DNA from 3 places in the Shewanella sp. HL-SH2 genome. Region 1 is predicted to be linked to each of the others. Evidence: predicted binding sites of a transcription regulator. Region 1 holds the regulator's gene; each other region holds the start of a gene.
What was found. Region 1 encodes sigma-54, which starts transcription at its own class of promoters, with help from an activator protein. Its sites were predicted from a motif close to GTTGGCACGNNNNTNGNNT; they were not measured.
Positions count from the first base shown of each region.

Region 2: the regulator sigma-54 is predicted to act here: its motif matches at 4,590-4,608, upstream of ACRWP9_RS15990 (YggN family protein).
Region 3: the regulator sigma-54 is predicted to act here: its motif matches at 7,561-7,579, upstream of ACRWP9_RS08515 (flagellar hook-length control protein FliK).

Region 1 is NZ_CP195035.1:1,061,912-1,072,008, forward strand. Features, by position in the region: gene ubiD (4-hydroxy-3-polyprenylbenzoate decarboxylase) at 1-408, opposite strand, end outside; gene ACRWP9_RS04645 (hypothetical protein) at 604-1,209, shown strand; gene ACRWP9_RS04650 (diguanylate cyclase domain-containing protein) at 1,272-2,576, opposite strand; gene ACRWP9_RS04655 (ABC transporter substrate-binding protein) at 2,576-3,565, opposite strand; gene ACRWP9_RS04660 (transposase) at 3,959-4,207, opposite strand; gene ACRWP9_RS04665 (hypothetical protein) at 4,239-4,388, opposite strand; gene ACRWP9_RS04670 (HPr family phosphocarrier protein) at 4,733-5,008, opposite strand; gene rapZ (RNase adapter RapZ) at 5,042-5,899, opposite strand; gene ptsN (PTS IIA-like nitrogen regulatory protein PtsN) at 5,896-6,339, opposite strand; gene hpf (ribosome hibernation promoting factor) at 6,342-6,629, opposite strand; gene ACRWP9_RS04690 (RNA polymerase factor sigma-54) at 6,656-8,149, opposite strand; gene lptB (LPS export ABC transporter ATP-binding protein) at 8,310-9,041, opposite strand; gene lptA (lipopolysaccharide transport periplasmic protein LptA) at 9,038-9,625, opposite strand; gene lptC (LPS export ABC transporter periplasmic protein LptC) at 9,612-10,097, opposite strand, start outside.
Region 2 is NZ_CP195035.1:3,676,917-3,687,013, reverse strand. Features, by position in the region: gene ACRWP9_RS16020 (YceI family protein) at 33-620, shown strand; gene ACRWP9_RS16015 (oxidative damage protection protein) at 918-1,193, opposite strand; gene mutY (A/G-specific adenine glycosylase) at 1,196-2,314, opposite strand; gene trmB (tRNA (guanosine(46)-N7)-methyltransferase TrmB) at 2,474-3,190, shown strand; gene ACRWP9_RS16000 (50S ribosome-binding protein YggL) at 3,217-3,543, shown strand; gene glsB (glutaminase B) at 3,544-4,458, shown strand; gene ACRWP9_RS15990 (YggN family protein) at 4,694-5,545, shown strand; gene ACRWP9_RS15985 (LysR family transcriptional regulator) at 6,014-6,955, shown strand; gene ACRWP9_RS15980 (DUF885 domain-containing protein) at 7,401-9,254, opposite strand; partial or broken gene hemW (radical SAM family heme chaperone HemW) at 9,467-10,097, opposite strand, start outside.
Region 3 is NZ_CP195035.1:1,947,933-1,958,029, forward strand. Features, by position in the region: gene ACRWP9_RS08480 (sigma-54-dependent transcriptional regulator) at 1-1,106, shown strand, start outside; gene fliE (flagellar hook-basal body complex protein FliE) at 1,279-1,632, shown strand; gene fliF (flagellar basal-body MS-ring/collar protein FliF) at 1,697-3,376, shown strand; gene fliG (flagellar motor switch protein FliG) at 3,369-4,421, shown strand; gene fliH (flagellar assembly protein FliH) at 4,525-5,691, shown strand; gene fliI (flagellar protein export ATPase FliI) at 5,660-7,000, shown strand; gene fliJ (flagellar export protein FliJ) at 7,076-7,522, shown strand; gene ACRWP9_RS08515 (flagellar hook-length control protein FliK) at 7,717-9,483, shown strand; gene fliL (flagellar basal body-associated protein FliL) at 9,601-10,097, shown strand, end outside.

The DNA of each region.
Region 1 (10,097 bases):
CTCGTCACCGGTTTTTATGACTTCTTGGCAAGGTGGATTACGCACTGTTTTAGGCGGCATGTTTAACGCTTGTTTAAACATTGGGATCTTTGAAATGGCGTCTTTAAAACCCGTTGGTGGTTCTGGCTCTTTTAAAAATGCCAATAATTCACCAACTTCCCGCAGCGCTAGCGGATCGTCTTTACCTAGGGCCATAGCAACACGTTTAGGTGTGCCAAATAAATTGACTAAAACAGGCATAGAATTATTAACTGGGTTTTCAAACAACAAGGCTGGGCCACCGGAGCGTAATACTCTATCGGCTATTTCAGTCATTTCAAGGTGAGGGTCAACTGGATGACTAATACGTTTGAGCTCACCATTGGCTTCAAGATGGTTAATGAAGCTGCGTAAATCCTTGAAACTCATACCTACCGCCTATATATGCAATTCGATGTGGCGCGCACTATAGCATTTTTATAATTTGAGGTTAAGCCATTTGATCCCTATCGGGGTGTCATATGTACGTTATTTATGTGTGATTAAGAGGCTTAGGTGTAAACTGAAGTTGGGTGGTTTGACATTGACAAAGCTATGTATGTATTAACCGGGATGTAACGTTAAATGATCATGAAAATCAATATTGTAAAGACGCTGCTGTCTGCGGTTATTATTAGCGGTAGCCATTTCGTTCTGGCACAAGAGCCATTAAGGTTCGATCTGCTCAATCAAGATACTGACTCATCTATTGGTCAGCAACAGAGTATTAGCCAAGGTTATCAGCAGGGTCATCGACAACACTATCAATCAAGCCATAGGCAACACTATCGACAAGGTAATCAATATGGGTACCAAGACCCTTGGCGTTGGGGGGCTGGCTGGAATAATCACTGGGGGCCAAATATTGGCATTGGCTGGAGTTCTGGTTATCGATGGGGAAATGATTGGGGATGGCGTGACCCTTGGTATAATAACAGACGTGCAAACTATGATTATGATCGAAATGACTATAATCGATACAACGAATATCCTAGACGTGAAGTCAGAGTCGAACCTGTTGTGGTTACTCCGCCAGAAAGAACAACCACATCTATCCAATATGACCGTGGCATAAAAACCTTACCTGAAAATGCTAGAGTGATTCAGCTCGAAGGGAAAACTTTATACGAGTGGCAAGGGGTCAGGTATGTCTATGACTGGTCTACAGAAACTTATATCAAAGTAGAGTAAAGGGATACAAACGATGAAAGGTACAGCCAAAATAGATTGGTAATTATATCTGACTAACGGGTTTAATTGGTATTTTGAAATAAGCAGTAGTGGTTATGAGTACTTTGTTTTGCCAGATACATGGCAGTATCTGCGGCGGTAACAAGGCTACCACTACTATTACCATGTAATGGAAACTGACTTATACCAATGCTTGCCCCCACACTGAGTATTTCACCATTGGCTATTATAGGCTGCTCTATCAGCATGATTATCTGATTAACTTTGGCAATAATATCATGTACATCATCAATATAATCTAACCATACAACAAACTCATCGCCACCCAATCTGCCCACAAAGTCGCTGCTGCGAAGGTGAGAAGTGAGACGCTGAGCTATGGTAATTAATACTTCATCCCCCATTTGATGGCCTAAAGTATCATTAATAATTTTGAATCTATCGAGGTCAATAAACAACAACGCTGCCTTTTCATCCCTTCTTGTGCCTCTGGCAATGGCAATATCAATTTGCTTTATAAATGCTCTGCGGTTGTAAATCGAGGTGAGTTCATCGTGTTCAGCTAAATAAGTGAGTTTGACTTGTTGTGCGGTTAGCTTTGCGGTTTGCCTGGCGACCTCTCGTTTGAGCTGATCTTTTTTGACGGTGATGTTCTGTAATGAGGACTTCATATGGTTGAAATTGTCGCTCATTTCGAAAAATTCATCTTTCATTGTGTAGGCAATACGGCTTTCTAAGTCACCTGCAGCTAATTTTCGCATGCCGTCATTAAGCGCTTTCATGCCGCGTTTAAATCTAATCAGCGTGATAGATGACCAAAGGGTTGCTATGGCAGAGAGTAGTAATACGACCAGGGAAATTGATATGAGTAAAGATTGTTGGGTTTGTTTTGCTTGTGAAATGGTCAGTTGATGCAGACGATACATATCCTCAGTCATTCTTTCAATATTCATGCTGTATTTTACTTTAAGTAACCGCACTGAGGTGGAGGTTCTTTCTACAGGTGTTTCGCCATTTTTTGAGCTCTGCTGAGTATTAAATAGCACTCTAATATTGGTGTTAAGGCGATTTAGATTATCTAATACTTGCTGTTGCTTAGTATTCCACTGCATGTTTTTTGATAGCTCAAATGCTAAGCTAGCCTGTCTGGCATTTAACTCAGTTAAACTGAGTTTGTCAGCGTATTCTTCATAAAGCCATAATTGGCTTCGAAGGCTGTCAATGCTGAGTTGAATTTGCATTGAGTGGTTAAGTTGTTGATAGATTTTCTGCTGGTAGTCGTGTGCTCGAAATAAAGCCTCACCAACTGCAAGCGTTAACAATGCACACAAAATAGCGGTTAATTTTAGTCGTGTCGCAAGTGTCATTAATGCTCATCCTGATGCTGACTGATAGCGGATTCAAATAGCTGTTTATCAATAATCATCCTGACATCAATTCGATTATCTTTAAGGACTAATCTATTGTCAATTGCCCATTGGGCTTGTGACTGTATGTTTGAAACTAACGCATTACTTAATGATACTCGAAAAGAGTAATCCTTCCATAAATAACGCAGTTGTTGCAAATCCATGTCTAATGTTTGACTGACAATGAGTTGCGATTCAGTAGGGTTCTCGCTAATAAAGTCAATTGCATCACTGAGCGCTTTAAGTAAACTTTGACGATCTTTCAGACTAACTTGATTTTGTTTTAACCCGAGCAGGTTAAACGATAAGTTATACAGCCCTTTGGTACTCATAACCTGGTTAGCGTTTTGACTCCTTTGTAATATTTGATAACCCAATGGCTCCCAGGCTGAAATAGCATCTACCTCACCGTTTTCTAGTGCAGCTAATAGCTCATTAGGTTTCAGGTAGACCCTTTCTAAAGGCAAGTCTTGCTGATGATGAAGTATCAGTAGGCTATCAAAAAAGAATTCACTGGCACTACCTTTGATGATACCTATTTTGGCATTTTTAATACTCGCTAGATTTTGATACTTTTTCGCGGATAAGCTGATTAATTTAATATCATTATCAGATTCAACAAAACTGGTTAAAATAGCAAAGTCGCTACGATAGAAGCTATTAAACATAGCTACAGTTTCTGATGCGGTGGCAAAATCGACTTGTTCAGTGATAAGTGCTTCAAAACATTTTACCCCACCTTCGTGTTCAATTAATTCAACATTTAAGCCATGCTGCTTAAAAAAACCCTTTTTATGTGCAATAAATAAAGGCGCCGATAAGGGAGTATTAGACACTGCAATCTTGATAACATTAACCGTACTGTTTTGTGGGGTAACCGTTGAATCGGGCTGACATGCGAATAATAGTGCAACAAGCAACATAAATACTGGGAGTTGAAATTTCATACATAATTGATTTTAGTTAATAATGGTAAGTGTAGTGGCTAAAAGACATGTTCGCTAAATTGTTGAGTAAAAAACTGTTAATTATTATAGAAGTAAGTAAAAAGTCGTAGTTACAATCTGAATTTGACTAATCCTTATTATCTCAATGCTGGCGTTAACGGTAAAAATATTACTCACTATTAAGGGGCTAAATAAGGCTTAGCCTAATTATTGTCTTGTGGATTGTCTTGTGGATTGTCTTGTGGATTGTCGTGCGGATAAAGTGGCAAGGGTGTTAGTGCGTCACTATTAGGCTTCTAGCGCCATATTATTATGTGTGGTTGTTGTTTGCATTGATATATCCCATTACTGGGGAATAATTGAATATATCCAAACACCCTTGCCGAAACTGGTTTATGCAATCATTTGCAATTGTTTATTTAAGCTTTGGATTTGCCTTTGTAAAGTGGCTATTTGTTCTGTGATTAGATCTTTTTTAACCTCAACGGGTTCAGTCGTTGATTTTACCCATTGGTATACCACTCTAGATGAAACGCCATATTCCTTGGCTACTTCTGATAACAAGCGGTTATGGTTAGTGACTTGATTAACCACTTGATTGATTAGTGTGTCTGGATAACGATTGCTTAGGTATTTTTTCATAATCAAAGTCCACTTTTTTGAATGCAGATATTTATCGTTTTTCAACTTCCCATTGACTAAAACCAACATTGGCAAAAAATGTGTAGTGTTGCTGAATTTTTGTAAAAATTGGGCTAGCCAATTTAAGAGTATGTCCAAAAACAGTATTAATCGTATTTAAGGTTAATTGTGTATTTCGCATAGTGCTCTCTCCAATAAGTCTTGCTAGCTTTAAATCTAGTACCACTTTGTAGGTACTAATTACTATATGAAAAGAGCGTGCCAACTATTTTTTTATTTATTTTTTATTCATTTTCAATGCGTTATGATTTTATGGTTTCTGTGGTGGTCGTAGGGTATGCAATATAATGGTGCAATTGCACTAATTCGGAGGGAGATTTAAATTATCCTAACTGCATTAATTTAACCTCAACTTAGCTCTGGTTAAGCGAGGAATTCAATAAATTAAACACGGTTAGCTATTTTAAAGCAAAGGTGGGTTCATGATGAAAAAGTAGATTCAATCGCTGGGGGAAGTGATTAGGATCAACAACCTTCTTCGAACTTGTCATTAATTAAATCGCATATAGCATCAAGCGCAGATTGTGCATCTGGCCCTTCAGCTATGATATCTATGGTTTTACCTAAGCCACTTTCAAGCATTAATAAGCCTAAAACACTGGCGGCGCTGGCCTTTTTATCACCCTGGATCAGGGTAACATTGGCATTGAATGCATTAGCAAGAATAGCCAGTTTGGTCGCCGCTCGTGCGTGTAAACCAAGCTTGTTTGATATGATGACTTGGCGCTGTAAAAGACTCATTTAGTTAAGTTCCGACAAGTAACTTTATTGCGATTATTTGTGCTTATTTATAAGCTCTCGATGTCTTGCTTGAACAACATGTTTTTTACCACTTGAAAAACGTTTAGCAAGCTGGTCGGCGATATAAACTGAACGATGCTGGCCACCAGTACAACCAATAGCTATGGTTAGGTAGCTGCGGTTATTGCGCTCTAAGTGGGGCATCCATGTTTCAAATAGGTTTTCTATTTGCCAAATGAATTTATTTACCAGCGGTTGCTGGCCAAGAAACTCCTGTACCGGTTCATCTAATCCAGTAAAGGGGCGTAATTCTATTTCCCAATGTGGGTTAGGTAAAAAGCGTACATCAAACATAAAATCGGCTTCGGCGGGCATACCATATTTAAAACCAAATGACTCAAAATTGATCACTAACTCTTTATCAACACTGCCCATTAAAATTTCACGTACTTGATCACTAAGTTGATAAATATTTAGCTTAGATGTATCGATAAAATGGTCCACGTATTCAGAAATAGGCGCTAGTAGCTCACCTTCAAATTGAATCGCATCTTGTAGGGACATATTCTTTTTCGATAAAGGATGTAGTCGTCGGGTTTCACTGTAACGTTTTAGTAGTGCCTCATCACTTGCCTGTAAAAAAAAGCTTATGACTTCCGTATCCTCAGATAACCACGCTAGCTGCTGCTGTAATACTTTACCTTGCTCTTCTATATTTCGAACATCAACACTTATAGCCACCAGTTCATTGGTGTTTCTAAGCTGTTCTAATAGCCGTCCAATTAAGGGCAGTGGTAAGTTATCAACGCAATAGTAACCTAGGTCTTCTAGTACCCTAAGTGCGACAGATTTACCTGAGCCCGAACGACCGGATACAATGACTAATTTCATGCTGTGATAACCTGATAGAGTTCAGTTGAGTTACTTGCTTTTCGTAACTGCTTAAGAATATGTTTATCCGATAACTTTTCAGCCATTGAGGATAGGGTACTGAGATGTTGCTGACACTGGTCTGCTGGCACCAGTAATGCAAATAAGAGATCCACTGGTTGTTTGTCGATAGCATCAAATGAAATCGCTTCTTCGCACTTTATAAAAACCGCGATAGGGCGAACGATGGACGTTAAACGACCATGCGGGATTGCAATGCCAGAGCCTATTCCTGTGCTACCCATTTTTTCTCTAGCCACTAGGCTTTCAAAAATCTCTTGTGAAGAGAGGGATGGGTACTGGGCTGCAGCTAAATCACTGATAAGCTCCAGTACCTTTTTCTTACTGCCCGGTGTGGCACAGGAGGTGCATTCCGGCTGCAGGATGGTACTAAGTTCCATCATTAATGCTTAGTTAATTTCTCTTTGTGTTTAATGACCTGACGATCGAGTTTATCAATCAGGGCGTCTATAGCGTGATACATGTCAGCATGTTCAGATGTCGCAAATACCTCAGCTCCATTCAAGCTGACTTTTGCTTCAGCTATCTGTTGTTGCTTTTCGACATTTAATACTACGTGGACATTATTGATCTGATCGAAATGTCGTTCAAGTTTTGTAAACTTACTTGTGACATATTCTCTTAGTGATTCAGTAATTTCAATATGATGACCCGTTAAGGTGATTTGCATATTTATCCTCCAATTGCCTAGGTAGATTATAAACTCTTACGTTGGTTTGAGGGAGGGATCATCATCGCTTCGCGGTATTTCGCTATGGTACGACGTGCAACATTAATCCCTTGTTCTGCCAGAAGATCTGCCATTTTACTGTCGCTTAGTGGTTTTTTCTGGTTTTCAGCAGCAACCAGCTTTTTAATAAAAGCTCTAATTGCTGTAGACGAACATTCTCCGCCATCATCAGTACTGACATGGCTAGAGAAAAAATACTTAAGTTCGAACAGTCCGCGCGGTGTGTGCATATACTTTTGTGTGGTGACACGCGAAATAGTGGACTCATGCATTTCGACAGCTTCAGCTATGTCATTCAACACCATAGGCTTCATGGCTTCAGCACCGTACTCAAAAAAACCTTGCTGAAATTGCACAATACAATTGGATACTTTAAGCAGGGTGTCGCTGCGGCTTTCTAAGCTTTTGATAAACCATTTGGCTTCTTGTAAGTGACCTCGAATAAATTGAGTGTCTGTTGAACTCTTACTGCTTTTTGCCATGGCGGCATATTGTTGATTAATACCTATTTTTGGCATGTTATCAGGGTTCAATTCAACCACCCAACGGCCATTCTTTTTGGTCACTGACACGTCTGGGATAACATATTCATCATCCGGTGGGGTGATCATCGTGCCAGGACGTGGATTTAAAGATTGAATTAATTCAATTGCTTCGCGCAGCTCATCTTCTTTTAGCTTAGTTTTGCGCATGAGTGTGCGAAAATCACGTCCAGCAATCAAATCTAAATAATCTTTGATTAACATTCTGGCATTATCAATATGGGGCGTGTCTGGTGCAAACTGAACAAGTTGAATCAATAAACATTCACTTAAGCTACGTGAGGCGACACCCAGAGGGTCGAAATGTTGTATACGTTTTAGTACCGCTTCGACTTCGTCTAATTCGACAGAATCATCGCCCATAGCTTCTAAAATATCTTCAGTACTTTGGGTGAGATAACCTGTGTCATCAATGGCATCAATAATGGCTGTGGCAATAGCGAGGTCTGTTTCAGAAAAAGGGGTTAGATTTTTTTGCCATTCTAAATGCTCGTATAATCCTTCGGATGTTTCACCTTGGAAGGGCATGTCATCATTTGGCATGCTGCCAGAACCCGAACCAGGGCTTGCCATTGGGGAGGCGCTGTACACTTCATCCCAGGTAGTGTCCATTGGCAAGTCTTCAGACATTTGCTCTTTAGTCATTGACTCTGCGGTGTCGACATTTGAAGTGTCTTTTTCGACTACAGGTGCGCTTACTTCATTGAAGTCAGTTTCTGATAGGTCTTTGGAGTTATCATTTTTGTTGCTAAGTGCTGAAAATTCATCTTCCATTTCAAGCAAAGGATTGGAATCTAATACTTGTTGAATTTCTTGCTGTAACTCCAAAGATGATAACTGCAGCAAACGTATAGCTTGTTGCAGCTGTGGGGTCATAGTGAGGTGCTGACCCATTTTAAGTTGGAGTGAAGCTTTCATTACTGCTGATCCCTAGAAGAATTCGGCTTTCTACACTGATTAAAGTGAGTGATAGTCGCAATTTTTTAACAAATGGTTTTACTTTACCTATACACGATCAATTAGCTTAGTCGCCAGAAACATTTTGCCAAGCAAGTGCTTCAGATCCTATTTAGATTAACTATAGCTTGAATTGTTCGCCTAAGTATACTGCTCGAACTTGCTGATTGTTGAGTACTTCAGTTGGGGTGCCTTCGGCAATCAAATTCCCCTGGCTAACAATATATGCCCGCTCACACACATCAAGTGTTTCACGGACATTATGATCAGTAATTAATACGCCTAGGCCACGGTGTTTGAGTTGCAGAATAATTTTCTTAATATCAATCACTGAAATAGGGTCAACACCCGCAAAGGGCTCATCTAACAATATAAATTTAGGATTGGCTGCTAAAGCGCGTGCAATTTCTACCCGTCGTCTTTCACCACCAGATAGCGACATGCCTAAGCTATCGCGAATATGGGTAATATGGAATTCTTCTAAAAGATGCTCCAGTTCCTGAATTCGCTCATCCGAAGTCATCGATTTTCGGGTTTGCAACACGGCCATAATATTATCGTGCACACTGAGTTTTCTAAAAATACTGGCTTCTTGTGGTAAATAGCCAATACCTTTTCGCGCACGTAAATGCATTGGGTCAGCAGTTAAGTCATCGTCATCAATTAAAATGCGGCCATGGTCACTTTTGACTAAACCAACAACCATATAAAACGTGGTCGTTTTACCTGCGCCATTGGGACCAAGTAGTCCGACAATTTGGCCTGTTTTTACAGTTAAGCTGACACTTTTAACCACTTGACGACTTTTATAGCTTTTAGCTAAATTCTCAGCTGTTAAGGTAATTTGGGTCATTGGTTACCTTGCTTTTTTAACGGGATTTCAGGTAATTTTTGTGCTGGTGACTCATCATTTTGGAAATTTTCCGGTTGAATAATGGTAATAACACGATCTTCACCTTTACCGGTACTTTCAGCGATAAGTTCCTGAGCATTGATATTGTAACGGATCACGTTACCCGTCACTTTACTGCCTGCTTGATCTAGCTTAGCGTTACCTGTTAATAACAGTCCAGTTGTTGCTAAGTCATAACGAATTTCATTGGCGCTTGCTGTACCTATGCGACCATCATCAAGTTCTTGTGAAAATGTAGCAGGGTTACCGGTCGCAATGAGCGTTTTAGTCTGGCCGTTTTCAGCTGAAAATGCCCGCAGTTCATCGGCTTCGATATTGATCGAGCCTTGGGTAATTTTTACTGGGCCGTTAAAAATAATTTGATTATTTTTAACGTCTGCTCGTTGACTTACGGCTGCAATTTTAAGCTCTTGCTTCAAATCGCCTTCTTTAGCTACGGCGTTGCCTGCCAATACACTAATCGCTAAAGTGCAAATAACACTGCTTTTACCGAGCAATGTGGTTAAAAACTTAATGTGGTTCATATGTCCCTTCTACCTGGCTGAGTAAGGTAATTTGTTCTGCATTGAGATCGGCAAATAGCCCTAAGCCTTGAATAATAAAACCATTACCTTTAATGGTAACTGACTCTTCAGAACGACCTATCATAGTGTTTAAATTAAAGGTGACTTGTTGAGTTTCAAGTGATTGTAATGGTTCTTCAATATCAATGGCATCAATTACTACATCGTTATGTAAACTGACTTCATTTGAATGTTGATCTAAGGTCGCATTTTTAGCTGTTATTTGCCACTGCGCTTTACCATTTTCAGGGTAAAGAAGTAGTACAGGCGCAGTAAATGAAGTGGTATTTGTGCTGGTGAAATGTTCCATATGCTCGGCGCTAACTTTGCTGTCAATAAACCCGAGTTTATTAAATTCTGTCGTGCGAAGATTGTCAGCCACAAAATCAGGTCGCTCAATTCTAGGATCTTTAATTAACGCCATTTGGTTACG
Region 2 (10,097 bases), 1.7 Mb from region 1:
CACCAAATCATTTATACAAAGGAAGGATTAACATGAAAAAACATCTAATAGCAGCATTAATGAGCACGGCAATGCTAACGCCTATGTTTGCCACAAGTACTGCCAACGCAGCTGATTACGTTATTGATACCCAAGGTGCCCATGCTTTTATTCAATTTAAAGTAAGCCACTTAGGTTATAGCTTTGTGATGGGGCGCTTTAATGATTTTTCTGGTGATTTTAGCTTCGACAGTAAAGATGTCAGCAAAGGTAATATTAAAGTAAACATCAATACCACTAGCGTTGACTCAAATCATGCTGAGCGTGATAAGCATTTACGTAGCGCTGATTTTTTAAATACCGATAAATTCCCGCAGGCTAGTTTTAAATCAACGTCGGTAGAAGATAAAGGCGAGGGTAAGTTTGTTGTTAATGGCGATTTTACCTTTAACGGCGTGACTAAGCCTATAGCGATTGATGCGGTGATGATTGGCGAAGGTGACGACCCATGGGGCGGATACCGTGCAGGTTTTACCGGAACAACCAGCTTTAAAATGAAAGATTACGGTATAAAAATGGATCTTGGCCCTGCATCTGCCAATGTCGAGCTTGAATTAGTTGTTGAAGGGATCAAGAAGTAATAAAGTCATAATTAAGATATAACGGCTAATCTGTAATAGTTTGGCTGCTTTAGTATCAGAAACGGCCTGTAATCTAGATTACAGGCCGTTTTTATTTGAGCAATTAAACTACTGCAGATATCAAGTGATGATAAATATCAGTCATTATATTTAACGCTAGGGAATGGGTAGTGAGCTCTTTGTTGATACAGGCACGTTTAAGGTTACATAGATGAAGGAGGTTTCTAGCCGGAATAGCATCAATAAAAAAGGATAAGTAAATAACTTATCCTTTAATCAAAAGCAGAAGGAATTGAATTAATCTTCGGCTGGTGGCACATAGCCTTCGATTTCAACGTCTTTGCCTTCAAATAAGAAGTTAACCATTTGCTCTTCAAGAAACTTACGGTCCTCAACATTCATCATGCTAAGTTTTTTCTCATTGATCAACATGGTTTGTTTTTTCTGCCACAAACCCCACGCTTCTTTGCCAATATTATCAAAGATACGTTTACCCAGATCGCCTGGATAAAGTTGAAAATCTAAGCCATCAGCTGACTTGTTTAAATGAACGCAATTTACCGTGCGAGCCATGTTTACTCCTTAACGTGAACGGGGGAAGCGACAGAATCAGACTGTTGATTTAACACCGCACCAAGATTGGCAAGAATCTTTTCTGTTGCGGCGGCTAATCCGACTTTGGCTGGATGCTTGATGTTATACCAGAGTGGTGGACTTTGTTCCATCACCCCAGTAAATTCCTGTGGAACTCTAACGTCATTTTGAGTAGACACTTCAACCATAATAGGCTGAATATCTAAATGAAAATGACTAAATGTATGCCGAAAACCTACTAAGTCAATGGCAGATTTTTGCAGCGACTGTAACGCTAAATACTGCTCTATTGATGCTTGGTCATCAAATTGTGGAAAACACCACAATCCGCCCCAAATGCCAGTAGGTGGACGTTGTACTAATTGTACTTGGCCTTGATGAAGCATGACTAACATCCAGGCTTGTTTAGTCGGAATTGTCTTTTTAGGCTTTTTACCCGGATATAGGCTTTGTTTGCCACTAAGTTGAGCAATACAATCAATGGCTACTGGACAAGATGCGCATTGAGGTTTGCTTCTGCTACAAATGCTAGCGCCTAAATCCATCATAGCTTGATTGTACTTTTGCACATCATCACTTGGAGTTAACTGTTCCGTTAAATGCCACAGGGCTTGTTCAACGGCCTTTTGTCCGGGCCATCCTTCAACAGCACCATGTCGAGCCAATACGCGTTTAACATTACCGTCTAAAATAGGGTGCTGCTGGCCAAGTGACAATGACAAAATGGCTCCAGCGGTTGAACGGCCAATGCCCGATAATGCTAGCACTTGTTCAAATTCAATGGGAAATTCACCCTTAAACACATCGCGAACATAAATAGCGGCTTTATGCAGGTTACGGGCTCTGGCGTAATAGCCAAGGCCAGTCCAAAGATGAAGCACTTCATCCTGTGGCGCATTTGCTAAATCGACAACGGTAGGAAACCTTGCCATAAATTTTTCGTAATAGGGGATCACTGTTGCAACTTGGGTTTGTTGTAACATTATCTCTGAAACCCATACTCTATATGGGGTTTTATTGATCTGCCACGGTAATTTTTTACGACCGTGAACATCATACCAAGCGATAATACGCTCAGCGAAAGTGGCTGCTATTTTCATGCGGGCAGTGTAGCGATACGCCTATAATCAAACAAGGTTTATATAAACAATTGTTAGTAGATTAGGTATACTGTGCCGCTGAAATAAAAAATTTAAGATTAACTATTATGATCCGGGCCGTTTCGGTGGAAATTGCACCATTGTAATAAAGAGGCAAAAATGAGCGACGTTACTACAGCTGAATTTAATGAAGAAGGTAAGTACCTTCGTAAAATCAGAAGCTTTGTATTACGTGAAGGCCGTTTAACTAAAGGTCAGTCACAAGCTATTGAATCACATTGGCCAGCAATGGGGCTTGATTACAGTCCTGAAGCATTAAATCTCAGCCAAGTATTTGGCCGTGAAGCTGATACCGTATTAGAAATCGGTTTCGGTATGGGTGGCTCTTTAGTGCAAATGGCTAAAGCTGCACCTGAGCTTAACTACATAGGCATTGAAGTACATAAACCAGGTGTTGGCGCATGTTTAGGCGATGCAGGTGAAGCGCAAGTGACTAACTTACGCGTTTATCATCACGATGCAATGGAAGTGCTAGAACACAGTATTGCAGATGGTTCATTATCACGTGTGCAGTTATTCTTCCCGGATCCTTGGCACAAAAAACGTCATAATAAACGTCGTATAGTGCAGCCTGAATTTGCGCAGCTAATTCGCCGTAAACTTAAAATTGGTGGCGTATTTCATATGGCGACCGACTGGGAAAATTACAGCGAGTATATGCTTGAAGTAATGCAAGTTGCTGAAGGTTATAAAAACCAATCAGCCACTGGCACAGTGGTTGAAAGACCAGATTATCGCCCATTAACAAAATTTGAAGCCCGGGGTCATCGCTTAGGCCATGGTGTTTGGGATATTATGTTCGAACGTATTAGTTAATAACGTCTAAATTAGGAGAAAGTATCATGGCAACAAATCGTAGCCGTCGTTTACGTAAGAAATTACGAGTTGATGAGTTCCAAGAGTTTGGTTTTGACATCCAATGGACGTTTGAAGAGTCTGTGTCAGAGCAAGATATTGATAGCTTAATCGATCAATTTATTCATGAAGTGATCGAGCCTCGCCAATTAGGTTTCCATGGCGGCGGACATAAAGAATGGCAAGGTATTATTGCGACTCAACACATTGGTAAATGTACCGATGAAGACATTGCAGTGATTACTGATTTTTGGAAAAGCAAACCAGTAAAAGATGTAGAAGCTACAACTTTGTATGATATTTGGTGGGGTTAATTGCTAAACCAAGCATTATTACAAGAGGCGGTCGACAGTGTTCGGCCGCTTTTAGGTAAAGGCAAAGTAGCCAATTACATACCGGCATTAGCCAATATTGATAGTACTAAACTTGCAATTGCAGTAACCACAGTTGATGGTCAAACAATTGGAGCTGGAGACTATCTTGAACCCTTCTCTATCCAATCTATTTCAAAAGTATTTAGTCTCACCCTCGCGCTCAATCTTTATCGTGAAGATGAAATATGGAGCCGAGTAGGCAAAGAACCGTCAGGGCATTCTTTTAACTCACTAGTTCAAGTTGAATTAGAGCGGGGTAAACCGCGTAATCCATTTATTAATGCTGGCGCGTTAGTCATTGCTGATTTGTTACAAACCAGAAGCAGTGCACCAAAACATCAAATGTTAGAAGTGGTGCGTAAGCTGAGTATGAATCCAACTATAAGTTACGACAAAGTAGTAGCTGATTCTGAATTTGCTTTTAGTGCGCGTAATGCGGCGATTGCTTACTTAATGAAATCGTTTGGTAATTTTAACGGCGTAGTTGAAAATGTACTTAAAAACTACTTTCATTACTGTGCCTTAAAAATGAATTGTGCTGACTTATCTAAGTCGATGCTTTACCTGGCTAATCGCGGTAAAACCTTGTCAGGTGAACAATGGATAACGCCTATACAAACAAGGCAACTCAATGCCCTGTTAGCAACCTCGGGTTTATATGATGGTGCGGGAGAATTTGCCTATCGGGTTGGTATGCCGGGTAAAAGTGGAGTCGGTGGCGGTATTATTGCCGTGATCCCTGGTGATATGTCAGTATGCGTTTGGTCTCCAGAATTAGACGGTAATGGCAATTCATTGGCCGGAACCGCAATGTTAGAACATCTTTGTCAAAAATTAGGTCGCTCGATCTTTTAAACATATTTCAATCTAGATAAAAATGATTAATTTAACTAAGTTTTAGTTTTTTTGGCTAATGCAATTAAGTTATTCGGTTAGTGTTATCTTTGATTTTGTTTTAAGTAACTGAAATAAAGCGGCTTATTAATTTTGGCACACAACATGCTATGTCATTAGTAACTTATCAATAATTGTTGATTGACTGCTTCTTCTTAGTCAATTGTGATTCCCGTATAGCAAAAGGATTTATTAAATGACTCAACATAATCAAGTCACTAAAAGCACGCTTAATAGCCAGAAATTACTAACGGGCCTTATATTTTCTGGACTGATTTTTACTGCCGGCGCGTTCACCCCTGCAATGGCTAAAATGTCTTTGAACGATCAAAGCTGTAATGTCACCTTGCACTACGACGTAACTGTTGAGCCTAAATCCGTTAAGGTCAGTGAAAAGGGGTTAGAAAAATACCGTGTTGAAGTTGGTCAGTTATTCGTTGAAGGAAAACCGGTAAAATTAACGGCTGCTCAGCAAAAAACATTAACTCAATACTCTGATGAAGTCTCTCGTCAGGTGCCTGAGGTGATAGATCTAGTTGGTGAAGTTGTTACCTTGGCAACCCAGGCAGTTACAATGGCGCTGACTCCGTTGCTTGGTGACGCAGCCGGTAGCCAAATCGATAAATTGATGGATGGTATTGAGCAACGTGTAGATACTATGGCTTATCAGCAGGGTGATATGTTTTTCATTGGTTCAACAGAATCGTCTTTAGAAGAAACCTTTAATGATGAGTTTGAGCAAGAAATGGAAAACATTGTTTCAAACTCAATTGGAAGTTTGATGATGAGCATGGGAAGCCAGATCATGTCTTCAGAAGGTGGATCATTCGAACAGAAAATGAATGCTTTTGCGACTAAAATGGAAAATGTAGGTAAAGATATTGAATTACAAATGGAATCACAATCTGAGGCTTTAGAAGGCCGAGCTGACAAAGTCTGCGGCGATTTTGAAAAGTTGATGGTACTAGAAAATCAACTTAGAAAAGATATTCCACAATTGGCACCTTACAAACTAGCCAGTTTAGAGGCGCAGCCTTTATCTGAATAATCTTTTCTACTTCCCTTACCCGATAAATTTTACGCGACTCAAGCGCGTTAACTTGAGGAAGACTTTGTAAATCATTGGTTTCAATGTCTTATGTATGTCACCTGACTTTCCCCCTGCTAGTGCTTATTTGGCAGGGGGCTTTTTATATTCGTTATGTACCTTCCTGCAGCACCTCTTCAAGTAAACTAGCAAGTTTGTTCTGATAAAAAAATTCTCAATTATAAATATAGAGCAATGATATAGTTTTTTGTTATACTCATAAAAATTATAAGAAAAATGCACTCTATTTAAATTTTTGCTAGTTTTTCGGATAATTGGCGTAACTTTACAACCTATTGGATTTATTTAATGTTTAATAATGCTATTTAAGCCAACGGCTTCCATTGATATGACATTCATGGAAGATAAAGTGAGTAAAGAAATTGCCGAAAATCGTTTTCAATGTCGTAACAGCTTAAGGCGACTTTCATGTTAGAACTGTTAGAACCAATTGCCATTTTTACCCATGTTGCTCGTGCAGGTAGTTTTAGTGCTGCTGCAAGACGCCTTGGAATATCCAAATCTAAAGTAAGTACGCAGGTAGCTGATTTAGAACATAAATTAGGCGTGCAGCTTATTCAGCGAACAACTCGTAGTTTAAGTTTAACTGAAGCGGGTAATTTACTTTATTTACAAGGTGAAGAGCTGCTGCGCGATGCTGAACAAGCGGTTTCCAGTGTGCATAATTTGAATGATGCAACACGTGGTGTACTTAAAGTGGGAATTTCACAATCATTTGGTACCATGCATCTTATCCCTGCACTACCAGCGTTTATGGCTAAACATCCTGATCTAGAGTTGCAGGTAAGTTTGTTGGACCATAAGGTTGATGTTGTTAGTGAAGGCTTAGATTTGTTGCTAACGATGTCTGAGCAACTCCCTTTAGGCATGGTGGCTCGTCCATTAATGAAGTGCCAGTTCTTATTAGCAGCATCGCCTGAGTATGTGGCTAAGCACGGTAACATATCGCGCCCTGAACAGCTTGTTGAACACAATTGCTTAGTTTACCAAGGTGAATGGCATGAACACAGTATGTGGCAGTTCAAGCGAGGTGACGATTATTGTGAGATTGGTGTATCAGGTAATTTCCGCGTTGATAATGCACCGGCTTTAAAATCAGCAGCCGTTAGCGGGTTAGGTATAGCCTATCTTGCTAGTTATCTGATGGAAGATGAAATCGAGAAAGGCACATTAGTTCCTTTACTGACAGATTGGCAATTGACCAACAATTTACCTTTGCAAGCCGTGTACCCAAGACGTAAGCACTTAGCTCCTAAAGTTAGTGCCTTTATTGACTTCATTAAAGGCCATATTGGTACATCGCCATATTGGGACGTTAAATTCGAACATTTGTATAAATTACGTAAGTAATTTTGAAAACATTGTTCTTAAAATAGAATAAAGCCATGCAGCCCAGCATGGCTTTTTTATTTGTGTTTTTTATCAAAAGCTTAAGCTGATTATTATGCAGTAAAAGCTAAATTAGTAAATCAATGGTTTAACCGTTGCTTACCATGGGGGTGTTGCAGTCTGTTCTTATTTGAATACAATAGATGTCAGTTGATTCGAAATGATTTGAATAAATACGATTTTGAGAAATGACCCCTTTTCATTAGCGTGTACAAATCAGCCACTTCGCAAATTTTGAGTCACGGCTGGCAGCAGTTTATAATTAAAACAATGTTAGCTTTGAAACCATCATCCTAGTTTTATTGGTTTACCCCAGACTTTGTCTGGGGTTATTTTTTTGTGTAAAAAAAAGCAACAACCCATGGTCGCTGCTTTATTTTCAAAAACTCATCTTATCGTAACGTCGTTACTTAATCGATTTAACCCAGCGGTTCACTTTAGTTTCCAGTACATCTAATGGTAACGGTCCATATTGTAAAACGAGTGTGTGGAAGTCGCGAATGTCGAACTTGTCGCCTAATTGTTTCTTGGCGTGTTCACGTAGCTCAAGGATTTTAATCATCCCCACTTTATAAGCTGTGGCCTGTGAAGGCATAACTACATGACGTTCAACCATTTTTATGGCATCAGACTCTGCATTGGGCGTGTTTTCAACGTAATAAGCAATACCTTGTTCACGGGTCCACTTTTTAGTGTGGATACCTGTATCTACCACTAAGCGACAGGCACGCCATAATTCCATGGCTAAGCGGCCAAAGTCTGAATAAGGATCAGCATATAAGCCCATTTCTTTTGGGAAGTATTCAGTATATAAACCCCAACCTTCGCTATAGGCAGTGTAACGACCATACTTACGGAATTGCGGAATACCTTCTAACTCTTGTGCTATGGCAATTTGCATATGATGACCAGGAATACCTTCATGGTAAGCCAGTGCCTCCATTTGGTATTTAGGCATAGCGTTCATGTCATAAAGATTAGCGTAGTAAATACCAGGTCGTGAACCATCTGGTGCTGGTTGATCATAAAAGGCTTTTCCGGCCGACTTTTCACGGAATGCTTCTACCGGGCGTACACTCAAACTTGCTTTAGGTTTGATTTTGAATACTTCATCTATTCGAGACTCCATATTATCAATCATCGCTTTCGCATCAGTAATGTAGGCATCACGACCCGCTTGTGTGTCTGGGTAGTAGAATTGCTTGTCATCCCGCATAAAGGCGAAAAATGCTTGCAGATTACCTTCAAAGCCGACTTTTTTCATAATAATACGCATTTCATCTTGAATGCGCGCGACTTCACTTAACCCTAAATCATGGATTTGATCCGAAGTCATATCGGTAGTCGTTGTACGAGCTAAGGCATTATTAAAGTAGGTCTCACCATCAGGGAACTTCCAGGCACCATCTCGGTTATCTGCCTTTTTCTCTAATTTAACAAGGTAACTTAGCAGGCTTTCATAACCTGGTTTTACACTGTCTATTAAAGCTGACTTTGCATCAGCAAGTAATGATTCTTTTTCTGATTCTGTAATAGATAATTTTGCGACTTTACGATTAAAATCTGCCCATAACGCGCTGTCTTCTCCCGTTGAATCAAAAGGTGCACCGGTAATAATATTCTGGCTGTCTGATATTACGTAAGGAAACACGAATTTAGGGGCAATAATGTTTTTATCAGCACGTATGGTTAATTCAGCTTCAAGTTGAGCCAGCAGAGGCTTTACGCCCTCTAAACGGCTGATATAAGCCTTAGCATCGCTTAGATCAGTAATTTGATGTTGGTTAATTAAAAATGAGGCAATCATTGAATGCATACCATACATCTGGTTAACCGGGTAAGTATGGTAACGCCATTTATCATCAGCAATAGCTTGCTCTAAGCTTGCTTTAAATAGCTCAAAACTTAAGGTTGTTTGTTGATCAAGCTTGCTGACATCTAATGTCAGTAATTGAGCTAATTGTGCTTTGGCGAGTGCAAGATTTTTATCTGCACCGGCATCTGAAATATCACCCCATTTATCATAATCTTGCTTTATGCCTAAATAGGTTTGATTGATAGGATTAGCCATAATGCTTTGCATAAATAACTCATCAAACAATGCATTAGCTTTTTGAGATTCAGTCTGTGGTGAACTGACTTTTGTAACACTTTCTTGAGCACTATCAGCAGGCATTGAATGTGAGTGAGCGTAAATATTACCGCTTAAAAGGCTAGAAAGAGTCAACGCAAGTAACGTTGTTTTAGTTTTTATCAGCATTGCGGGCATTCCAATCTTATTTTTAAAAACGCTATCCTAATAAAGCTGGAGGTAAAAGTGTAAATTGAAGTGTTAGTAAGTGTTTCGATATTGTGAAAATAACCTGAAAGACACTCAAATTAGTTACAGTCTGGTGCGACTAGTTAGCACCAGACTGATATGTTATGTAAAGCTTATTTGTTGCCTTGCTTTAATTAACCCTTTTATTACAGTTAAATAAACTGTGATAGAAGATCGTTGACAAACATATGACCTTTTGAAGTCAGCTGCCAATGGGTGTCGGTTTCAGTTAACAAGCCTCGATGAATTGATTTAGCCATACCTTCTTTTACAACTGTCGCGCTTTGACCTGTTCGCGCTTCAAATTCTGTTTTAGGAATGGGCGTCATCAAACGTAAGCGATTCATTAAATACTCTAAAGCTCTATCTTCGGTTATGACCTCTGTGGTTTCTGAGGTGTAATCACTCGCCGCCAAGTAGCCCTTAGGGTGTTTAACTTTGACTGTGCGAATAATGCTGTCCGTATCTGGTAGAGTAATTTTTCCGTGGGCGCCACAACCAATACCTAAGTAGTCACCAAATTTCCAATAGTTAAGATTATGTCGACACTGAAAACCAGGTTTTGCGTAGGCTGATATTTCGTATTGCTCATAACCTAGTGCAGCTAATTTTTTTGTCCTTGCTCGTAGATATGCCACAATTTCTCATCATCAGGTAATTGTGGTGGTTTAGAGTGAAACAAAGTATTGGGCTCAATGGTAAGCTGATACCAAGACAGATGCGGCGGCATTAAAGCGCCAGCGGTATCAATATCATGCATGGCTTCATCAAAGCTTTGATTGG
Region 3 (10,097 bases), 890 kb from region 1:
TGACAGCTTATGCCACTATTGATAGTGCGGTTAGTGCCATTAAGTTGGGAGCTGTAGACTATCTAGCTAAACCTTTTGCGCCTGAAGTTTTGCTTAATCAGGTATCAAGATATTTGCCGCAGAAACAAAATACTAACCAACCTATTGTTGCCGATGAAAAAAGTCTCGCGTTGTTAGGGTTAGCCCAACGTGTGGCGATATCAGATGCTTCAGTGATGATTTTAGGTCCCAGCGGTTCTGGTAAAGAAGTGCTAGCGCGCTATATTCATCATCATAGCAGTCGTAAAGATGCGCCTTTTATTGCCATCAATTGTGCTGCTATCCCTGAAAATATGCTGGAAGCGACCCTATTTGGGTATGAGAAGGGGGCGTTTACAGGCGCATACCAAGCATGTCCAGGAAAATTTGAGCAGGCCCAAGGTGGCACTTTGCTGCTCGATGAAATCTCTGAAATGGAGCTGGGGTTGCAAGCAAAGCTGTTGCGTGTTTTACAAGAACGCGAAGTGGAACGATTAGGTGGTCGTAAAACGATTAAACTTGATGTGCGTGTACTAGCTACATCAAATCGTGATTTAAAAGCCATTATCAGTTCAGGCGAATTTAGAGAAGATCTATATTATCGGATCAATGTATTTCCATTAACTTGGCCAGCACTTTATCAGCGTCCTGCCGATATTTTACCTTTAGCCAGACATTTGCTGGTTAAACATGCTAAAGCATTTAATATTACACCAGTTCCTACTTTAGGAGAGGTAGCCACCAGACGGTTATTAGCCCATCGTTGGCCTGGTAATGTTCGTGAGCTGGATAATGTGATTCAAAGGGCGCTTATTTTAAGTAATGGTGGCGAAATAAGCGGGCAAGATATTATTATTGATTCGGCAGATGTGGCTTTACACACAGATATTGACAGTATCGAAAAGCCTGCTGAAGTTGAAGGTCTTGGCGGTGAGTTGCAAGCGCAAGAGCATGTGATTATTCTTGAAACCCTAAATCAATGTCATGGTAGTCGAAAACTTGTCGCTGAAAAATTAGGTATAAGTGCACGCACGCTGCGTTATAAAATGGCTAAAATGCGTGATGCGGGAATTCAATTGCCCGCATAGCTGGTTTTTGTCTGTCTGACGAGCATTCCGTACTTGTTTTATAGCTTTCTTTACCAAAGCTACGCATTAACGCGTAGCTTTTTGCTTTACTGTTAATCTTGGCATTCAAATTGCTTTATCCCTACTAAGACAGTTAAATATCGTCAAATATTCGACGAATGGGAGTTTCAGCATGCAGATCAACGCCAATCCATTACTTCAAGAAATGCAGTCACTTCGTGGTGAAATTGCACCTTCCAGCCGTTCGAATATGGGGTCGGGTATTAGCCCTAACCTAATCCAGCAAGTGAATAACACCTCAGGTTCAGACTTTGGCCAGTTGTTATCCCAAGCTGTCGGTCATGTGAGTGGTTTACAGAAATCATCTTCAAGTTTAGCGACTCGTCTTGATATGGGGGATTCAACTGTGACCTTATCTGACACCGTCATTGCGCGCGAAAAATCAGGCGTAGCATTTGAAGCGACTGTGCAAGTCAGAAATAAACTGGTAGAAGCTTATAAAGAAATCATGAGTATGCCGGTATAACTTGCATCACAAAGACGTTATTAAAGCAGTATAAAAGTAGGGGCATATTGTGAGCACAGACATAATGGTAGGTTCAGATGCGGCAGTTGATGCCGGTATTCAGCAAGAGAATAAGTCTGGCTTGTTGAGCAATGTGGGCGGGGCAGACATGATGCGTCAAATCACTATGATTTTGGCGTTGGCAGTGTGTTTAGCCCTAGCTGTTTTTATTATGATGTGGGCACAGGAGCCTGAGTATCGTCCATTGGGTAAAATGGAAACAGCTGAAATGATCCAGGTACTGGATGTACTTGATAAAAATAATATTAAATACCAAATCAGTGTTGATGTTGTTAAGGTTCCTGAAGATCAATACCAAGACGTTAAACTGCTGTTAAGTCGTGCTGGAGTCGAGAGTAGTGCCAAAAATGATGACTACTTAAGCCAGGATAGTGGCTTTGGGGTGAGTCAGCGTATGGAGCAAGCGCGATTAAAGCACAGCCAAGAGTTAAATCTTGCCCGTGCTATTGAAGAATTAAAAAGTATTAGCCGTGCCAAAGTTATTCTTGCACTGCCTAAAGAGAATGTTTTTGCCCGTAACGCATCTAAGCCAAGTGCTACAGTTGTAGTCAATGTGCGTCGAGGCGGCCTAGGCCAAGAAGAAGTCGACGCTATTGTTGATATCGTAGGCTCCGCGGTACAAGGTCTTGAACCTTCGCGCGTGACAGTAACAGATTCTAATGGACGCTTATTAAATTCGGGCAGTCAAGATGGAGTATCAGCACGTGCCCGTCGTGAACTTGAGTTAGTGCAACAAAAAGAAGCAGAATACCGTAAAAAGATAGATTCAATTCTTATGCCTATCCTTGGTCCTGAAAACTACACCTCTCAGGTTGATGTCAGTATGGATTTTACTGCGATAGAGCAAACCTCAAAACGCTATGATCCTGATTTACCTGCATTGAGCAGTGAGATGACTATTGAAAGTAAATCATCTGGTGGAAGTGTAGGCGGAATACCTGGTGCATTAACCAATCAACCTCCCATGGAGTCTGATATTCCTACTGAAGCTGGGGGCGGTGGGTCAGCATCATCAAAATCATCGGATACTCATCGAGAAGCTACCCGTAACTTTGATTATGACACGACAATTAGTCATACCCGCCAGCAAGTAGGGCAAGTTCGTCGGGTGAGTGTGTCTGTGGCAATCGACTTTAAACCAGGAGAGGCGGGTGAAGATGGCCAAGTTAGCCGGGTTGCGCGTACGGAACAAGAGTTAACTAACATTCGTCGGTTGCTGGAAGGTGCAGTAGGCTTTAGTAGCCAACGTGGTGATGCGCTTGAAGTGGTAACTGTGCCGTTTATGGATCAGCTATTAGAAGAACTCCCCGCGCCAGATATGTGGGAAGAACCTTGGTTTTGGCGTGCAATTAAACTGGTGCTAGGTGCATTAGTGGTCTTAGTTCTTATTCTTACGGTAGTGCGCCCTATGCTTAAGCGCCTTGTTAACCCTGATGGTGTTAATATGCCGGATGATGTTCGTTTGGGGCATGAACTTGCTGAAATTGAAGATCAATATGCTGCAGATACGCTAGGTATGCTAAATACCAAAGATGCTGAATACAGCTATGCTGATGATGGTTCAATTCTTATTCCGAATTTACATAAAGATGATGATATGATTAAGGCGATTAGGGCACTGGTTGCAAATGAGCCGGAATTATCCACTCAAGTAATTAAAAATTGGTTACAAGACAATGGCTGATAATAAAACAGATAAAAAAGAAAAAGCTGAGAAAGTCGGTTTTGATTCTGATTCTTTAAGTGGAATTGAAAAAACGGCGATTCTATTGCTAAGTTTAAGCGAAGCCGATGCAGCGTCAATTTTAAAGCACCTTGAGCCTAAACAGGTCCAGAAAGTGGGTATGGCAATGGCGGCGATGGATGATTTTGGTCAAGAAAAAGTCATTGGTGTGCATAAGCTTTTTTTAGATGAAATTCAGAAGTTCTCTTCAATTGGTTTTAACAGTGCTGAATTCGTGCGTAAGGCACTAACAGCTGCGTTAGGTGAAGATAAAGCCGGTAATTTGATTGAACAAATTATCATGGGCAGTGGTGCTAAAGGCCTAGATTCGCTTAAATGGATGGATGCACGCCAAGTGGCGACCATTATTCAAAATGAGCATCCGCAGATCCAAACCATTGTTTTATCTTATTTAGAACCGGATCAAGCGGCTGAAATTTTTAGCCAGTTCCCCGAAAATACTCGCCTTGATTTAATGATGCGTATTGCTAACCTTGAAGAAGTGCAGCCCGCAGCATTACAAGAGTTAAACGATATTATGGAGAAACAGTTTGCTGGCCAAGGCGGTGCGCAAGCAGCGAAAATGGGCGGTTTAAAAGCTGCGGCCAATATCATGAACTACTTAGATACGGGTGTCGAAAGTCAGATTATGGAAACCATGCGTGAATCTGATGAAGAAATGGCACAACAAATTCAAGATATGATGTTTGTGTTTGAAAATCTTATTGATGTTGATGACCGTGGTATTCAAGCATTACTGCGTGACGTACAACAAGATGTACTAATGAAAGCGCTCAAAGGTGCTGATGATGCATTGAAAGAGAAAATATTAGGTAACATGTCTAAGCGTGCGGCAGAGTTACTACGCGATGATCTTGAGGCTATGGGACCAATTCGTATCAGTGAAGTTGAAGTGGCGCAAAAAGAAATTTTATCGATTGCCAGACGTTTATCTGATAGTGGTGAGATTATGCTTGGCGGTGGCGGCGGTGAAGAGTTCTTGTAAGGAGCACTTCAGCCCATGACGAATGGCAATTGAACTTTCGAAGTGACATCTATTTCGAAAATCAACATGTCACAGCAGGAATGTATATAACATTGGCTAAACTATGACTGACTCAAAAATATCCAAGAAAGTGTTAAATGTTGAGGATGAACATGAGTTCAGCCATTGGCAGCTGCCGGATGTCACCGAAGATATTTCAGCTAAACCCTCAAACCTATACGGTAAAAAAGAAGGTGTATATCAGTCTTCTGTTGCAGTGGTTGATAAAGTCGTGTCTATGCCGACTATGGCTCAAATTGAGGAGATTCGAGCAGATGCAGAAAACGAAGGGTTTGAGCAAGGCAAACAAGAGGGGCTTAAACAGGGGCTTGAACAAGGTCGACTAGATGGATTAGCCCAAGGCCATGAAGAAGGTTTTACTCAGGGGCAAGAGCAGGGTTATGAAGCTGGAATGGTTAAAGCCAATCAACTAGCAGAGCAATTATCCTCATTAATCAATCAGTTTCAACAGCCTTTAGCTATTTTGGATGCTGAAGTTGAGTCAGAAGTGTTAGCAATGACATTGGCGTTAGCCAAAGCCGTTGTACAACAAGAACTGAAAATGCATCCAGAGCATATTGCAGCCACTATTCGTCAAGGCGTAGATGCTCTGCCAATAAAAGAGCAACGCGTAAAATTAAGATTGCATCCTGATGATGTTGCTTTAGTGATATCTTTATACGGTGAATCACAATTAACCCAAAATGATTGGCATCTAGAAAGTGACCCAAGTTTATCGGTAGGTGATGTATTTATTGATAGTACACGTTCAAATGTTGACTTACGTTTATCACAACGTATTTTACAGGTATTTGGCAGCCTTGATGAACAATCAGCTCAGTTAGCTCGTCAAGTTCAGCTGGCAAAACATGAAGATAGCGTTTATACCACAACACAAGTTGATACCGACCTATCATCTGTTGATGTTAGTTCTACTCACGACAACAATCATGATAAAAATCACAATGATGATTCAAGCGATGAACATTCGACTGTATCTGAGCCTGACGCCACAGCGTCATTAATCGACAATGTGCCAGAGTCAATTTCTGAAACACCAACTGATGCAGTTGGTTCAGCACAAGCGGCTATAGATAAAGAGCAATCAGACTCACAATCACAATCTCTCGAAGCAGAAGCAATTGACATAGCTTCATCTAAACACGCTGATACGCAAATTACTGAGCAAGGTGAAGTTGATGAAAGACCGCCAACATCAGTTACTGAATAAACTTAAAACCCATCATCTTAAGGTTGCTCCTGTACGCCCTATTGCTAGCGGCCAGTTAGTGCGTGTTGTAGGGTTAACGCTAGAAGCGACTGGGTGTCGCGCACCTGTGGGCAGTTTGTGTTCAATTGAAACTATGGCTGGTGAGCTGACGGCTGAAGTTGTTGGATTTGATGATAAATTATTATATTTAATGCCTGTTGAAGAGCTTCGGGGGGTATTACCTGGCGCAAAAGTGCAGCCTTTAGGTGAGCAAGAAGGCTTAAAAGTAGGCTTAAGTTTATTAGGGCGCGTATTAGATGGCAGCGGTCAGCCCCTTGATGGGCTGGGCCCATTAACCACAAGTGAACAGGCTTCTCGTCATCCTCCTTATATCAATCCCTTATCTCGACGTGCAATTACCGAGCCTTTAGATGTTGGGGTTCGTGCTATTAATGCCATGTTAACAGTGGGTAAGGGTCAGCGAATGGGCTTATTTGCTGGTTCTGGTGTGGGTAAGAGTGTTTTATTAGGCATGATGACCCGTGGTTCAAATGCCGATGTTATTGTCGTTGGGCTCGTTGGCGAGCGTGGCCGAGAAGTTAAAGAGTTTATAGAAGAGATATTAGGTGATGAAGGACGTGCCCGTTCAGTTGTTGTAGCAGCACCTGCCGATACCTCTCCATTAATGCGCTTGAGGGCATGCGAAACATCGACTCGTATAGCAGAATATTTTCGAGACTTAGGCTATAACGTATTGTTATTAATGGATAGTTTAACCCGTTATGCTCAAGCTCAACGTGAGGTGGCTTTAGCGATTGGTGAGCCGCCCGCAACAAAAGGTTATCCACCTTCCGTGTTTGCTAAGTTGCCTAGATTAGTTGAACGTGCGGGTAATGGTGGCCCAGGTCAGGGGTCTATCACGGCTTTTTATACTGTCTTAACCGAGGGGGATGATTTGCAAGACCCTATTGCTGATGCATCGCGGGCTATTTTAGATGGCCACGTGGTGTTATCGCGTCGGCTTGCTGATTCAGGCCATTATCCGGCAATTGATATAGAGCAATCCATTAGTCGCGTAGCGCCTATGGTGATCAGTGATGAACACTTAGAGGCAATGCGCCGCGTTAAACAAATGTACTCTCTTTATCAACAGAATCGAGATTTGATTTCTATTGGGGCATATTCTCAAGGGAGTGATCCACGGATTGATAATGCGATTAGGTTACAACCTGCAATGAATGCCTTTTTACGTCAGGGTTATAAAGAAGCGATTAGTTTTGACAGTAGCGCTATTATGATGACGCAAATAGCGGGTCAATGTCAGAATTAATTCAAAGCAATATTTATTCTACTGTTGATTTATCAGGTGTGTTGATTTATTCGGTGTGTTGATAAGAGGTAACCTATGGCAAGTGATCCGTTATTTACCGTTCTCAAATTAGCGACTGAAGCTGAAAGCCAAGCCGCCATGCAGCTTAAGTCGGCGCAATTTGAAAAACAGAAACGGCAAGGTCAGTTAGATGCGCTAAATAACTACCGTCTCGATTACATGAAGCAAATGAAAAGCCAACAAGGGCAAAGTATTAGCGCCAATCAATATCATCAATTTCATCAATTTATTAAACAGGTCGATAGTGCTATTACTCAACAAGTAACAGCTGTTCAAGACGCTGAATACCAGATAGGTTATCGTCAAACTCATTGGCTTGAAAAACAACAAAAACGTAAAGCCATTGAAATGTTGTTAGCCAACAAAGCAGAAAAAGCACAAGTTGCAGAAACTAAGCGCGAGCAAAAAATGTCTGATGAGTTTGCAATGCAACAATATATTCGCCAGCGCTTAAATAAGTAGCTTTCTTGATAAGACGATAATCAAATTGCAACTATTATGTTGGCACTTTTATTGCTTAGTATCTACTACGTAATAATTAATCGTCATTGAAGTGGCGTTGTGACATTTTATTTAGCGTGTTATTGGGCGGTAGATTAAATACACAAAAGATGATTGATTATCTTCTTTTAGATTGAGTTTGTGGAGCATATATAATGCAACAGATGAGTAATATTCTCTTAACTGGTACGAGTAAGTCTACAGGCTCACAGGCTAAAGATGCTATTCAAGTATCTGAAAGTAAATCATTTATAGATGAATTTAATCAAGCAAACCAAATGTCTTCTTTTCAATCGGCTAAACTTGTTAATACGAGTAAACAGTCTGAGCAGCCTGCAATCACCACTATTGAAGTTGACTTATCAGAGCCTCTAGAGGGAACTGATATTGAGCTTATTTTCGCTCAATTAGACATGGCGCAGTCATTTGACAAGTCAAAGGGTGACGGAAAAATATTGCCGATATTTGAGGTTAAGGGTGAAAGTAATGTTACAGATGATGGCAGTCTTGATGCTATAACGCAGGCTTTATCTAACATTGATGGCATTGATGGCATTGATGGCATTGATGGCATTGATGGCATTGATGGCATTGATGGTGAAATTGATTTTGACGTTTTAGATAATCAACTCGCTAGTAATGACACTGATAGTGACATTACTAGCATAGAGCCATTAGAAAGTAGCCTGTTTAGTAATATGATTCAATTGCCGCTTGAAGGTGAGTCTAATGACGTATTTTTGGCGTCATTATCTGATTCTGAAAAAGAATTGTTGAGTGATTTTTCAACTTTATCAGCAGAACAGTTAATTGCCCTGAGCCATGATGATTTAGTTAGCCTTGTAGCTGACTTTAATTTACAAGCTCCGGTGCTTGATGAATCTATTTTAGACTTAGCAGCTAAAAATTTAGAGGTTAAATTGGATCCTATTGCTGCTAGTTCACTTAATGATGTGTCTTCAGCGATTACAGAGCCTTCTCCTAATGCTTCCACCCAAGCTACGATGTCTACTTCCTCGCAAGCTACGATGTCTGCTTCCACTCAAGCTACGATGTCTACTTCCTCGCAAGCTACGATGTCTGCTTTGGTTGATGCTAATATGGTTAAAGATATTATTAAAGACAGTGATGCGACTAAATTAGTAAATGACTCTTTGGGTCAAAAAAATACTGCTTTTTTTGCCTCAGCGAGCACTCAAGACAATGATAATATTCTAGGTGATAAAGTCTCTAATCCAGCAAGTATCATTGACCCAGTGGCTACTGTGCCGGGCGACTCAAAAACGCCAGCTTCTGCTGAGTCGCTTAAAACAGCTTCTGTTGCAGCGTTAACCAATATAGATAGCGAATTAGCCAAATCAGCTCGTATTGACGTTTTTGGTGCTCCGGATGAAGCGATTGATGTAAAGGCGATGCAAAATCAAAGTAGTTTAACCCCTATTCATAAAAGTGATGTACCGCAGTTTCAATTATCTTTAAAGCAGCAGGGTGAATCTCAAGTTCAAATGCAGGAGATGATTCAACGTTTTTCACCTGTAATGAAGCAGCAATTGATCACTATGGTAAGCAATGGCATTCAACAGGCGGAAATTCGCCTTGATCCACCTGAGTTAGGTCACTTGACGGTTAAAATTCAGATAAATGGCGATCAAACTCAAGTACAGTTTCATGTTACGCAGTCACAAACTCGTGAATTGATTGAGCAAGCAATCCCTAGATTAAGAGACATGTTAGCGCAAGAAGGATTACAACTTACCGACAGCCAGGTTTCTCAAGGTGGCGGAGGACGGGATGGACAGCCGCAAGACTCATCGGAACGCTATGCTGAACAGCAAGATATGGATGAAAATTCCGCGGTAGAGCATTCAATGTTTCAAAATCATCCAGAGAGTTTGCAATCAGGTATAGATTATTACGCTTAAGTCGGTAATCTATAGCATAATTATTATCTTAAAGGTTCATAAGCTAACTAAGCAGTTTATGTTACCCTTATTTAGATATTCACATAGTTGATACGTATAATTTGTTTAGGGATCTCCATGGCTGAAGAGTTAGAGCTTAATGAAGCAAGCAGTGAACCAAAAAAATCTAAAAAATTAATCCTTTTCGGTGGAATTGGGCTAGTTGTAGCATTATTAATTGGGGGAGGAGCATGGTTTTTTCTAGGCTCTGACGAGCCTGCTGCAGCAGCTCAAAGTGATGATGTTGGTGCGGTTACCGAATCCTCTTCTCAAGCACCAACTAATGAAGCAAATTATGTCGGTATGCCAAGACCATTTTTGTTCAATTTGCCTGGGGTCGATAGATCTCGTTTAGTTGAAATTAAAGTGCAATTAATGGTGCGTGGTGCTGATGATGAAACTGCAGTTAGAAAGCACATTCCCTTAATTGAAGATGCTTTACTAACCACTTTTAGCGGTGCAGATGTTCAAAAGTTAAGTACACAAGCGGGTAAAGATGAAGTACGTCAATTGGCGTTATTAAGTGTACAAAATACCTTGCAACCTGTTACTGGAAAGCCTCTTGTTGAGAAAGT